3 regions of the Pseudomonas sp. LB3P58 genome follow, and region 2 is predicted to be linked to each of the others. Evidence: predicted binding sites of a transcription regulator. Region 2 holds the regulator's gene; each other region holds the start of a gene.
What was found. Region 2 encodes sigma-54, which starts transcription at its own class of promoters, with help from an activator protein. Its sites were predicted from a motif close to ANTGGCATNNANNTTGCTNT; they were not measured.
Positions count from the first base shown of each region.

Region 1: the regulator sigma-54 is predicted to act here: its motif matches at 1,038-1,057, upstream of glnK (P-II family nitrogen regulator).
Region 3: the regulator sigma-54 is predicted to act here: its motif matches at 1,878-1,897, upstream of flgB (flagellar basal body rod protein FlgB).

Region 1 is NZ_JBUBVE010000001.1:5,798,006-5,801,215, reverse strand. Features, by position in the region: gene ACYZTZ_RS27115 (BRO-N domain-containing protein) at 1-145, opposite strand, end outside; gene ACYZTZ_RS27110 (accessory factor UbiK family protein) at 585-845, opposite strand; gene glnK (P-II family nitrogen regulator) at 1,264-1,602, shown strand; gene ACYZTZ_RS27100 (ammonium transporter) at 1,638-2,975, shown strand; gene ACYZTZ_RS27095 (secondary thiamine-phosphate synthase enzyme YjbQ) at 3,191-3,210, shown strand, end outside.
Region 2 is NZ_JBUBVE010000001.1:302,386-305,595, forward strand. Features, by position in the region: gene ptsN (PTS IIA-like nitrogen regulatory protein PtsN) at 1-309, opposite strand, end outside; gene hpf (ribosome hibernation-promoting factor, HPF/YfiA family) at 322-630, opposite strand; gene ACYZTZ_RS01330 (RNA polymerase factor sigma-54) at 705-2,198, opposite strand; gene lptB (LPS export ABC transporter ATP-binding protein) at 2,383-3,108, opposite strand; gene lptA (lipopolysaccharide transport periplasmic protein LptA) at 3,108-3,210, opposite strand, start outside.
Region 3 is NZ_JBUBVE010000001.1:4,483,045-4,486,254, forward strand. Features, by position in the region: gene flgE (flagellar hook protein FlgE) at 1-212, opposite strand, end outside; gene flgD (flagellar hook assembly protein FlgD) at 244-966, opposite strand; gene flgC (flagellar basal body rod protein FlgC) at 982-1,425, opposite strand; gene flgB (flagellar basal body rod protein FlgB) at 1,429-1,836, opposite strand; gene cheR (protein-glutamate O-methyltransferase CheR) at 2,202-3,029, opposite strand; gene ACYZTZ_RS20830 (chemotaxis protein CheV) at 3,076-3,210, opposite strand, start outside.

The DNA of each region.
Region 1 (3,210 bases), 5.5 Mb from region 2:
TGCGGACGGCGCGTTCGTCGAGGAAAAGACGAAGCAGACGGCCTAAGTCTCGGGCGCTGAACCAAGGCTGGTTTTCGATCAAAAGCGCGTGAAGGTGGAGTTTGTGGCGGATGAAGACGTGAGGGATTAGATAGTTTTCTTCCATGGTGCAGCTCCCGGATGCGAATGAAGGAAACTGCCTCTGATCGTCGCCAAACGAAAAGGGTGGCAGCTATGCGCGGGTTGGCGAACCGGTGCATCCGGAAACCGGCAGACCCGAAGGTCTCCCACGCATAGCCACCATAATTCGAGATGGGGATAATTCCCTGGTTCGAACGTGGTCGCGATGCGTTTAGATGCTATCCGGGTCGCCAAACCCAGTGCTGAACATTCAGCAGAGGGTGAGCTTAGGAACCTGGGCGTCACGGCGCTATCGGACGGTGGTGGTGATCTTTGTAGGACGTTGCCGGGATTTTTGAGCGCTAAAAGATCAAAAGATCGCAGCCTTCGGCAGCTCCTACAGTTGAATCTGAAGGTCGTTCCGACCTTATCGCGAGCAGGCTCGCTCCCACAGTGGATTGGGTTTCACCGTGGGATCTGTGGTGTTACTCGACCGGTGGATTTAGCTTCGCTTCAAGCTCCGCAACCTTCGCCTCAAGACTTTCCAGCCGTGCCCGCGTCCGTGCCAGCACGACCATCTGACTATCAAACTCTTCCCGGCTCACCAGGTCCAGCTTGCTGAAGCCGCTCTGCAACAGAGCCTTGAACTGGCTTTCGATTTCGCTTTTCGGCAGTGGGGTATCGCCGCTGAAGAGGCGGGAGGCGGTGCCGCTCAGGGCATCGAGGAAGTCTTTGGGCGCGAGCATGGGAAATGTCCTGTCAACAATGGCGGGCAGTGTATCACGCAGTGTCTATAGTCAATCTCGCGGTCAGGGGTGCACGCTTTTCGCGCATGGTGACGGGCGGCCGCGCACTGTTGTTGTGCGTATCCGTCGGGCCATTTGCGCGAAGCAGCTTGCAGCAGCGGCCAAAGGCTTGAAATCAGTGGGTTTTGGCGAGATGGCAAGCTTTCTGCTTAGTCGGTAGTGACCCATGCACTGATGCAGTCGCTGTGACGAATGCAGTGCGCCAAGCGGAACGGGGGAAGTGTTTCGTGCGGAGTGGTTAGCAGGCGTCGGACGGGCAGGTAAGGCCGACGATGCGTTACAAAGCCAGGCACTGCGCTTAGACTTGAGTCGGGTTTGTTTTCCTGGGGCAAGTCCACCAATTCGGGAGAGAGTTTTCATGAAGCTAGTCACTGCCATCATCAAGCCGTTCAAACTGGACGACGTACGCGAGTCGCTGTCCGAGATCGGCGTGCAGGGCATTACCGTTACTGAAGTCAAAGGCTTCGGTCGGCAGAAGGGTCACACCGAGCTGTATCGCGGCGCGGAATACGTGGTCGATTTCCTGCCAAAGGTGAAGATCGATGTCGCCATTGACGACAAGGATCTTGACCGGGTTATCGAGGCGATAACCAAGGCTGCCAACACCGGCAAGATCGGGGACGGCAAGATCTTCGTGGTCAATCTGGAACAGGCGATTCGCATCCGTACCGGCGAAACCGATACCGACGCAATCTAAGCCGCCACAAACCCAACGCCCCAGGAGAAAACAATATGACTCTGCGTAAATTCGCAGGGCTAGGAGCCCTGTTGTCCCTCGTAATGCCCAGCCTGGCTATGGCGGCAGACGAAGTGGCGGCCCCAGTCCTCAATTCCGGCGACACTGCCTGGATGATGACCTCGACAGCCCTCGTGCTGTTCATGACCATTCCCGGTCTCGCGCTGTTCTACGGCGGCATGGTTCGCTCCAAAAACATTCTTTCCGTGATGATGCAGTGCTTTGCCATTACCGGTCTGATCAGCATCCTGTGGGTCATTTATGGCTACAGCATCGCGTTCGACACCACCGGGATGGAACAGGGCGTCATCAACTTCAACTCGTTCTTCGGTGGCATGGGCAAGGCGTTCCTCGCCGGTGTTACGCCAGCGAGCCTGACCGGCCCTGCGGCGCTGTTCCCTGAAGCGGTGTTCGTCACCTTCCAGATGACCTTCGCCATCATCACCCCTGCGCTGATCGTCGGTGCCTTCGCCGAGCGGATGAAGTTCTCCGCCATGCTGATCTTCATGGGCGTCTGGTTCACCCTGGTTTATGCACCCATCGCGCACATGGTCTGGTCCGGTAACGGCGGCCTGTTGTGGGACTGGGGCGTGCTGGACTTCGCCGGCGGCACCGTGGTGCACATCAACGCCGGTGTGGCCGGTCTGATTGCGTGCCTGGTACTGGGCAAGCGCAAAGGTTTCCCGACCACCCCGATGGCGCCGCACAACCTCGGTTACACCCTGATGGGCGCCGCGATGCTGTGGGTAGGTTGGTTCGGCTTCAACGCCGGTTCCGCCGCTGCGGCCAACGGCACGGCCGGTATGGCGATGCTGGTGACCCAGATCGCAACCGCTGCCGCTGCATTGGGCTGGATGTTCGCCGAGTGGATCACTCACGGCAAACCAAGTGCCCTGGGTATCGCTTCGGGTGTTGTGGCCGGTCTGGTTGCAATCACGCCAGCCGCTGGCACCGTGGGCCCGATGGGCGCTCTGGCCATCGGTCTGGCAGCCGGCGTGGTGTGCTTCTTCTGCGCCACCACCCTGAAACGCAAACTCGGCTATGACGACTCCCTGGACGCCTTCGGCGTGCACGGTATCGGCGGTATCCTCGGCGCGATCCTGACCGGTGTCTTCGCTGCACCGTCGCTGGGTGGCTTCGGCACCGTCACCGACATCGCCGCACAAGTCTGGATTCAGTGCAAAGGCGTGGGCTTCACGGTGATCTACACCGCGATCGTCACCTTCATCATCCTCAAGGTGCTGGACGCTGTCATGGGTCTGCGTATCACTGAAGAAGAAGAGGCCGTCGGCATCGATCTGGCACTTCACAACGAACGCGGCTACAACTTGTAAGTACGCGCACAAAAAAACTTGCCCGGCTTGCCGGGCATTTTTTTGTCTGGAGTTTGTCAGTGAAGGAACTGCTGAAAGGTTTTTTCGTACACGTTTAGTGGCGTTTACGACGGGCGTTTTTCTGCGGCCAATGGCTTACATGATAGAAGGAATATTAGGGCCTTTGTTTTTTCCCAGAGCGCGCTAGAATGCGCCCCGAACGTGCGGAGAACTGTATGTGGCAACAGACTCTGAT
Region 2 (3,210 bases):
AACGAACAGCAGGTCAACCGGGGCACCGTCGATGGCGTCGAAATCAATGGGTGCATCAAGGTGCATCAGGGCGCTGATGGGCGAGGTGCAGCCCTTCAGGCGGCAGTGGGGAATGGCGATGCCGTTGCCAAAACCGGTTGAGCCGAGTTTTTCACGGGCAATCAGAGCCTCGAAGACATCTTGCATCTCCAGATCCGGCACTTCTTTGTGGATAAGGTTGGCAATTTGCTCGAGGGCTTTCTTTTTACTGCCGCCCGGCACGTTCACGAGGGAACGGCCGGGGGTCAGGATGCTTTCAAGTCGGATCATGGGTTGGGAGTGTTAACGACCGGTCGCGCCCTGGAGGAGGCTTTGGGTCTTTTCCTTATGCTTTTTGAGTTGTTTATCCAGCTTGTCGGTCAGTGCGTCGATCGCCGCGTACATATCGGTATGCTCCGCGTTTGCGACCACTTCATTGCCGGGAATATGCAGCGTGGCTTCGATTTTCTGCTTGAGCTTTTCGACCGTCATCGTGACTTGCACGTTGGTGATTTTGTCGAAATGCCTCTCTAATCGTTCGAGTTTTTCGCCGATGTAGGTGCGAAGAGGTTCGGTCACTTCCAGTTGGTGTCCACTGATGTTGACTTGCATACAGCTTCTCCTTCGTTGCCAGTGCATAAAGCGGCAGGCAGAAATGCCTGCCACTGGAACGCTGTGGCGTGGCTCTACATCAACCGCTTACGTTCGCTCGAAGGCGCGATCCCGAGGGATTCGCGGTACTTGGCGACGGTGCGGCGAGCCACCTGAATGCCTTGTGCCTCCAGTAAACCAGCGATCTTGCTGTCACTCAACGGCTTTTTCTGATTTTCCGCGGCAACCAGTTTTTTGATGATCGCGCGGATCGCCGTGGACGAGCATTCACCGCCCTCGGAGGTGCTGACGTGGCTGGAGAAAAAGTATTTCAGTTCATATATGCCCCGTGGGGTATGCATGAATTTCTGCGTGGTCACCCGTGAAATCGTCGACTCGTGCATGCCCACCGCTTCGGCGATGTCATGCAGGACCAGCGGTTTCATGGCTTCGTCGCCGTATTCAAGAAAACCGCGCTGATGCTCGACGATCTGAGTGGCTACTTTCATCAGGGTTTCGTTGCGGCTTTGCAGGCTCTTGATGAACCAGCGGGCCTCTTGCAACTGATTGCGCATGAAGGTGTTGTCGGCGCTGGTGTCGGCGCGGCGCACGAAACCGGCGTATTGAGCGTTGACCCGCAGTCGTGGCACGGATTCCTGGTTCAGCTCGACCAGCCAGCGCTCGTTGTCCTTGCGTACGATCACGTCGGGAACGACGTATTCGGCTTCGCTGGACTCGATCTGCGAGCCTGGGCGCGGGTTGAGGCTCTGCACCAGTTCAATCACTTGGCGCAGTTCGTCTTCCTTGAGCTTCATGCGACGCATCAGCTGGCTGTAATCGCGGCTGCCGAGCAGGTCGATGTAATCGGTGACCAGGCGTTTGGCCTCGACCAGCCAAGGCGTCTTGGCGGGCAACTGACGCAATTGCAGCAGCAGGCATTCGCCCAGGTTGCGGGCGCCGATGCCAGCGGGTTCGAATTGCTGGATGCGGTGCAGGACGGCTTCGATTTCGTCCAGTTCGATGTCCAGTTCCGGGTCGAAGGCTTCGAGAATCTCCTCGAGGGTTTCGTCCAGGTAGCCCTGATTGTTGATGCAGTCGATCAGGGTCACGGCGATCAGGCGATCAGTGTCGGACATCGGTGCCAGATTCAGTTGCCACAGCAGGTGGCTTTGCAGGCTTTCGCCGGCCGATGTACGGGTGGTGAAATCCCACTCGTCATCATCGTTGCTCGGCAGGCTGCTGGCGCTGGTCTGGTAGACGTCTTCCCACGCGGTATCGACGGGCAGTTCGTTGGGGATGCGCTCGTTCCAGTCGCCTTCCTCGAGGTTATCAACCGTCGGGGCGGTTTCCTGATAGGAGGGTTCCTGAATGTCGACGTTGGGTTGCTGTTCGGCTTTGTCGGCCAAGGGGTCGGCGTTATCGAAGTCGTCGCCTTCTTCCTGGCGTTCGAGCATCGGATTGGACTCCAGGGCCTCCTGGATTTCCTGTTGCAGGTCCAGGGTCGACAATTGGAGCAGGCGGATGGCCTGTTGCAGCTGCGGTGTCATCGTCAGCTGCTGGCCCATTCTCAAGACTAGCGATGGTTTCATGGCAGGGGCTTAACACCTTATTCGCCGGCGCACATGCGCCATCCACTACAGGGCGCCGGAGCGCCAAACATAAGCAAATTATATGCCCGAAACTGCAGCGTTTGCCTAGAGCGCTGTAACAATAAAAAAATGTTGATTTTTTATCGAGACAAGCGCCCGAGCAACCAGCCAGACACCTCAGTGCTTACAGGCGGAACTCATGGCCCAGATACACTTCCTTGACCAGGTCGTTGGCCAGGATGGTGGCAGAGTCACCTTCGGCGATCAGCTGGCCATCGTTGACGATGTAGGCGGTTTCGCAGATATCCAGGGTTTCACGGACGTTGTGGTCAGTGATCAGCACGCCAATGCCCTTGGCCTTGAGGTGATAGATGATCTGTTTGATATCGCCCACCGAAATCGGGTCCACGCCGGCGAACGGTTCGTCGAGCAGGATGAATTTCGGGTTGGTAGCCAGTGCCCGGGCGATTTCCACGCGGCGGCGTTCACCACCGGACAGGCTCATCCCGAGGTTGTCGCGGATGTGGCTGATGTGGAATTCCTGCAGCAGGCTTTCCAGCTCTTTGCGACGACCGGCCTTGTCGAGTTCCTTGCGGGTCTCGAGGATCGCCATGATGTTGTCGGCTACCGAGAGTTTGCGGAAGATCGATGCTTCTTGCGGAAGATAGCCGATGCCGGCCTTCGCACGACCGTGCATAGGCTGGTGGCTGACATCCATGTCGTCAATCAGTACGCGGCCCTGATCGGCCTGTACCAGACCGACAATCATGTAAAAGCAGGTGGTCTTGCCGGCGCCGTTGGGACCCAGCAGGCCGACGATCTGACCGCTGTCGATCGACAGGCTGACGTCACGCACGACCTGGCGGCTCTTGTAGCTCTTGGCCAGATGCTGAGCTTTCAGAGTTGCCATTACTGGGCCTTTTGCTCGTCGGTTTTCTTCTTCGGCTGGATCACCATGTCGATGCGCGGACGCGACTCGGTGACCTTGTTGCCCGTCGCGCGACCGGCGCTC
Region 3 (3,210 bases), 4.2 Mb from region 2:
CCCTGGGTGAACTGCTGGGAAACGTTGGACAGGCGCACGCCGTTACCGATGGTTTTGCTGCCGGTACCCAGCTTGGTGGCCGAGTAAACGTCTTCGAATTCCGCACGGGACGATTTGAAACCGGTGGTCGCGACGTTGGCGATGTTGTTGCCGGTCACGTCCAGTTGTTTGTTGGCCGCATAGAGACCGCTAAGGCCGATATTGAAAGACATATTCCACTCCTTTGTGCCGTGTTAGTCGGCTCTACATACCAATAGTTTGTACTTTGGACAGGGCGATGCTGCCCGCCCCGGCCAGGTTGAGCATCAACTCACCGCCGGTCTGGCTGATGGTCACGCTGTTGACGGTGGCCGGCAGGTACGTCACCAGCGAGGTCGCCTTGCCGTCGTAGGTCGCCGTAGCGCCGAAGGTATAGGTACCCGCCGTGGCCACTTCGCCGGCGTCGTTTTTGCCGTCCCAGATGAAACTGGAAGTACCGGTTTTCTGGCTGGCCAGGTCGATCGTGCGGACAACCTTGCCATCGGTATCGGTGATCTTGACCTTGACCGGGTCCACCGACGCCGGTACGGCAATGGTGCCGCTGAAACTCTTGGAGGTATCGACCACCGCCTTGTCGGTCGGTGCAATAACCGAACGTCCGACCAGCGACGACGCCTGCAATGCCTGGGACGAGTTGTAATTGCTCGCCAGGCCACTGACGGTGTCGTTAAGCGTGGTGATGCCTTCCAGGCTACTGAACTGGGCCAACTGGGCGACGAACGCGCCGTTGTCCTGCGGTTCCAGCGGGTTCTGGTTTTTCAGTTGCGTTACCAGCAACTGCAGGAACGCGTCCTTGCCCAGGGCCTTTTTGCCGGTGGCGCTGTTCGTCGCCGACGTCAGGCCATCCGTCGTGGTGCTGGTCTTGATCGAGGAGTTGGCCAGGATGTCCTTGAGGCTAATGCCACTGGTGGTATCGGTAACACTCATCTGAGTCGCCCCTTATCACTGACCGAGGGTCAGGACCTTCTGCATCATGGTTTTGGCGGTGTTCATCATTTCGGCGTTGGTCTGGAACGAACGGCTCGCGGAAATCATGTCAGCCATTTCTTCCACCACGTTGACGTTCGGGTAGTAGACGTAGCCCTTGGCGTCAGCCGCCGGATGGTTCGGCTCGTAGCGCGCCTCAAGGTTGCTCTGGTCCTCGACCACGCCCAGCACTTGCACGCCTTGACCGGCCGCGTCCTGGTTCTGGAACAGCGAGTCGCTGCCACCGCTCTGGCCACCCTGGAACATGGTGGCGAATACCGGGTGCCGTGCACGGTAGGTCTGGTCGATGCTCGACGAGACGGTTTCGGCGTTGGCGATGTTCGAGGCGACGGTGTTCAAGCGAGTGGTCTGGGCACTCATGCCGCTACCGGCAATGTTGAAAACACTGGATAGAGACATGACTTACTCTCCACGAAGGGCTGACATCAGCCCTTTGAATTTGCTGTTGAGCAGGGTGAAGCTGGCCTGGAAGCCGACCGCGTTTTCCGCGTAGTTCGACTGTTCCAGCTGGGCGTCCACGGTGTTCTGGTCGATCGACGGTTGCATCGGCGTGCGATACAGCAGCGACTCGTCGCCATTACCCAGGCCTTCGGCTTCGATATGACGGCTGTTGGTCATGTTCAAGGCGAAAGTGCCGCTCTTGGTCTTCTCGTTCTGCTCGGCGAGCACTTTCGAGAAGTCCAGATCCCGAGCCTTGTAGTTCGGGGTGTCGGCATTGGCGATGTTGTTGGCCAGGACTTCGGCACGCTGAGCGCGGAAGCCCAGGGCTTGTTCGTGGATACCGAGCGCTTTATCGAAGCTGATGCTCATGTCGGAAACCTTCGGGTGACCTGATTTTTCGTAACAGGGACATAGCAAGCGTCGTGCCAATTGAAAAAAGCCCGTAAACAGGGGCTTTGCGGGCAGTGGCAATGTGGCAATGCCAGAAAAGCGGCAACCGATTTCCGCCGCCTGCCGCTTTTCTGCCGCTTATCCCGGCCGGGAGAGCACCACCTGCCCCTGTGGGAGCGAGCTTGCTCGCGATAGCGGTGGATCAGGCAATGAAGATGTCGACTGATCCGACGCCATCGCGAGCAAGCTCGCTCCCACAGGGAATTGGGGTGTTTGGGGGAAATCATCAGGCAAAAAAAACGGGAGCCCCTGAGGACTCCCGCTTTTTTGATGACGCCAACGAATCACTTCGCCTGGTAAATGATCCCCGGGCTGCACTGGACCATCTGGTAATGATCCGGCAAACCGTTCAGCGCCTCGGAAGCACCAAGAAACAGATAACCGCCTGGCTTCAACGTGCTGTGAATGCGCAACAGGATGTCCTTCTTCACCTCGGCGGAGAAGTAGATCAGCACGTTGCGGCAGAACACGATGTCGAACTTGCCCAGGGCTGCGTAGCTGTCCAACAGGTTGAACGAGCGAAACTCCACCCGGCTCTTGATCGGTGCCTTGATTGCCCAGCGCCCCGGCCCCTTCGGGTCGAAGTAACGTTGAAGGCGCTCGGGCGACAGGCCACGGCCGATGGCCAGGCTGTCGTACTCGCCGGTCTTGCAGTTGGTCAGCATGGTACCGGACAGGTCGGTGGCAACGATCTGCACGCCCATCTTCAACTGGCCCATGTTTACGCGCTCGAACTCATCGATCGACATCGACAGCGAATACGGTTCCTGACCCGACGAACAGGCCGCCGACCAGATCCGCAGACGCTGGCCAGGGGCGGCCTTGATCGCTGCCGGCAGCACCCTGTTCTTCAAGACTTCAAACGGATAGGTGTCACGAAACCACAGGGTTTCGTTGGTGGTCATGGCATCCACCACCATCTCGCGCAAACCGCTGCGCGGCTGGGTCTGGATGCGCTGGACCAGCTCACCCAGGGACTTGATGCCTTGCTGTTCCATCAGTTTGTTGAGACGGCTCGAGACCAGGTACTGCTTGTTTTCACCGAGCAAAATGCCACAGGCTTTTTCCAGGAAGACCCGGAACTGTTCGAAATCCAAATTACCCGTAGACAAAGATGCCGCCTCTTAAATCGTATTAACCGTTAGGGGCAAAAGGCCCCTAGCTGATGTCTGCTGCTTTGATCCGGTTGACTACCCGGGATGCCAGGTCATCAGGACGGAATTTGGCAAGAAAGTCATCGGCACCGACCTTCTTGACCATCGCCTGATTGAATACACCCGACAACGAAGTATG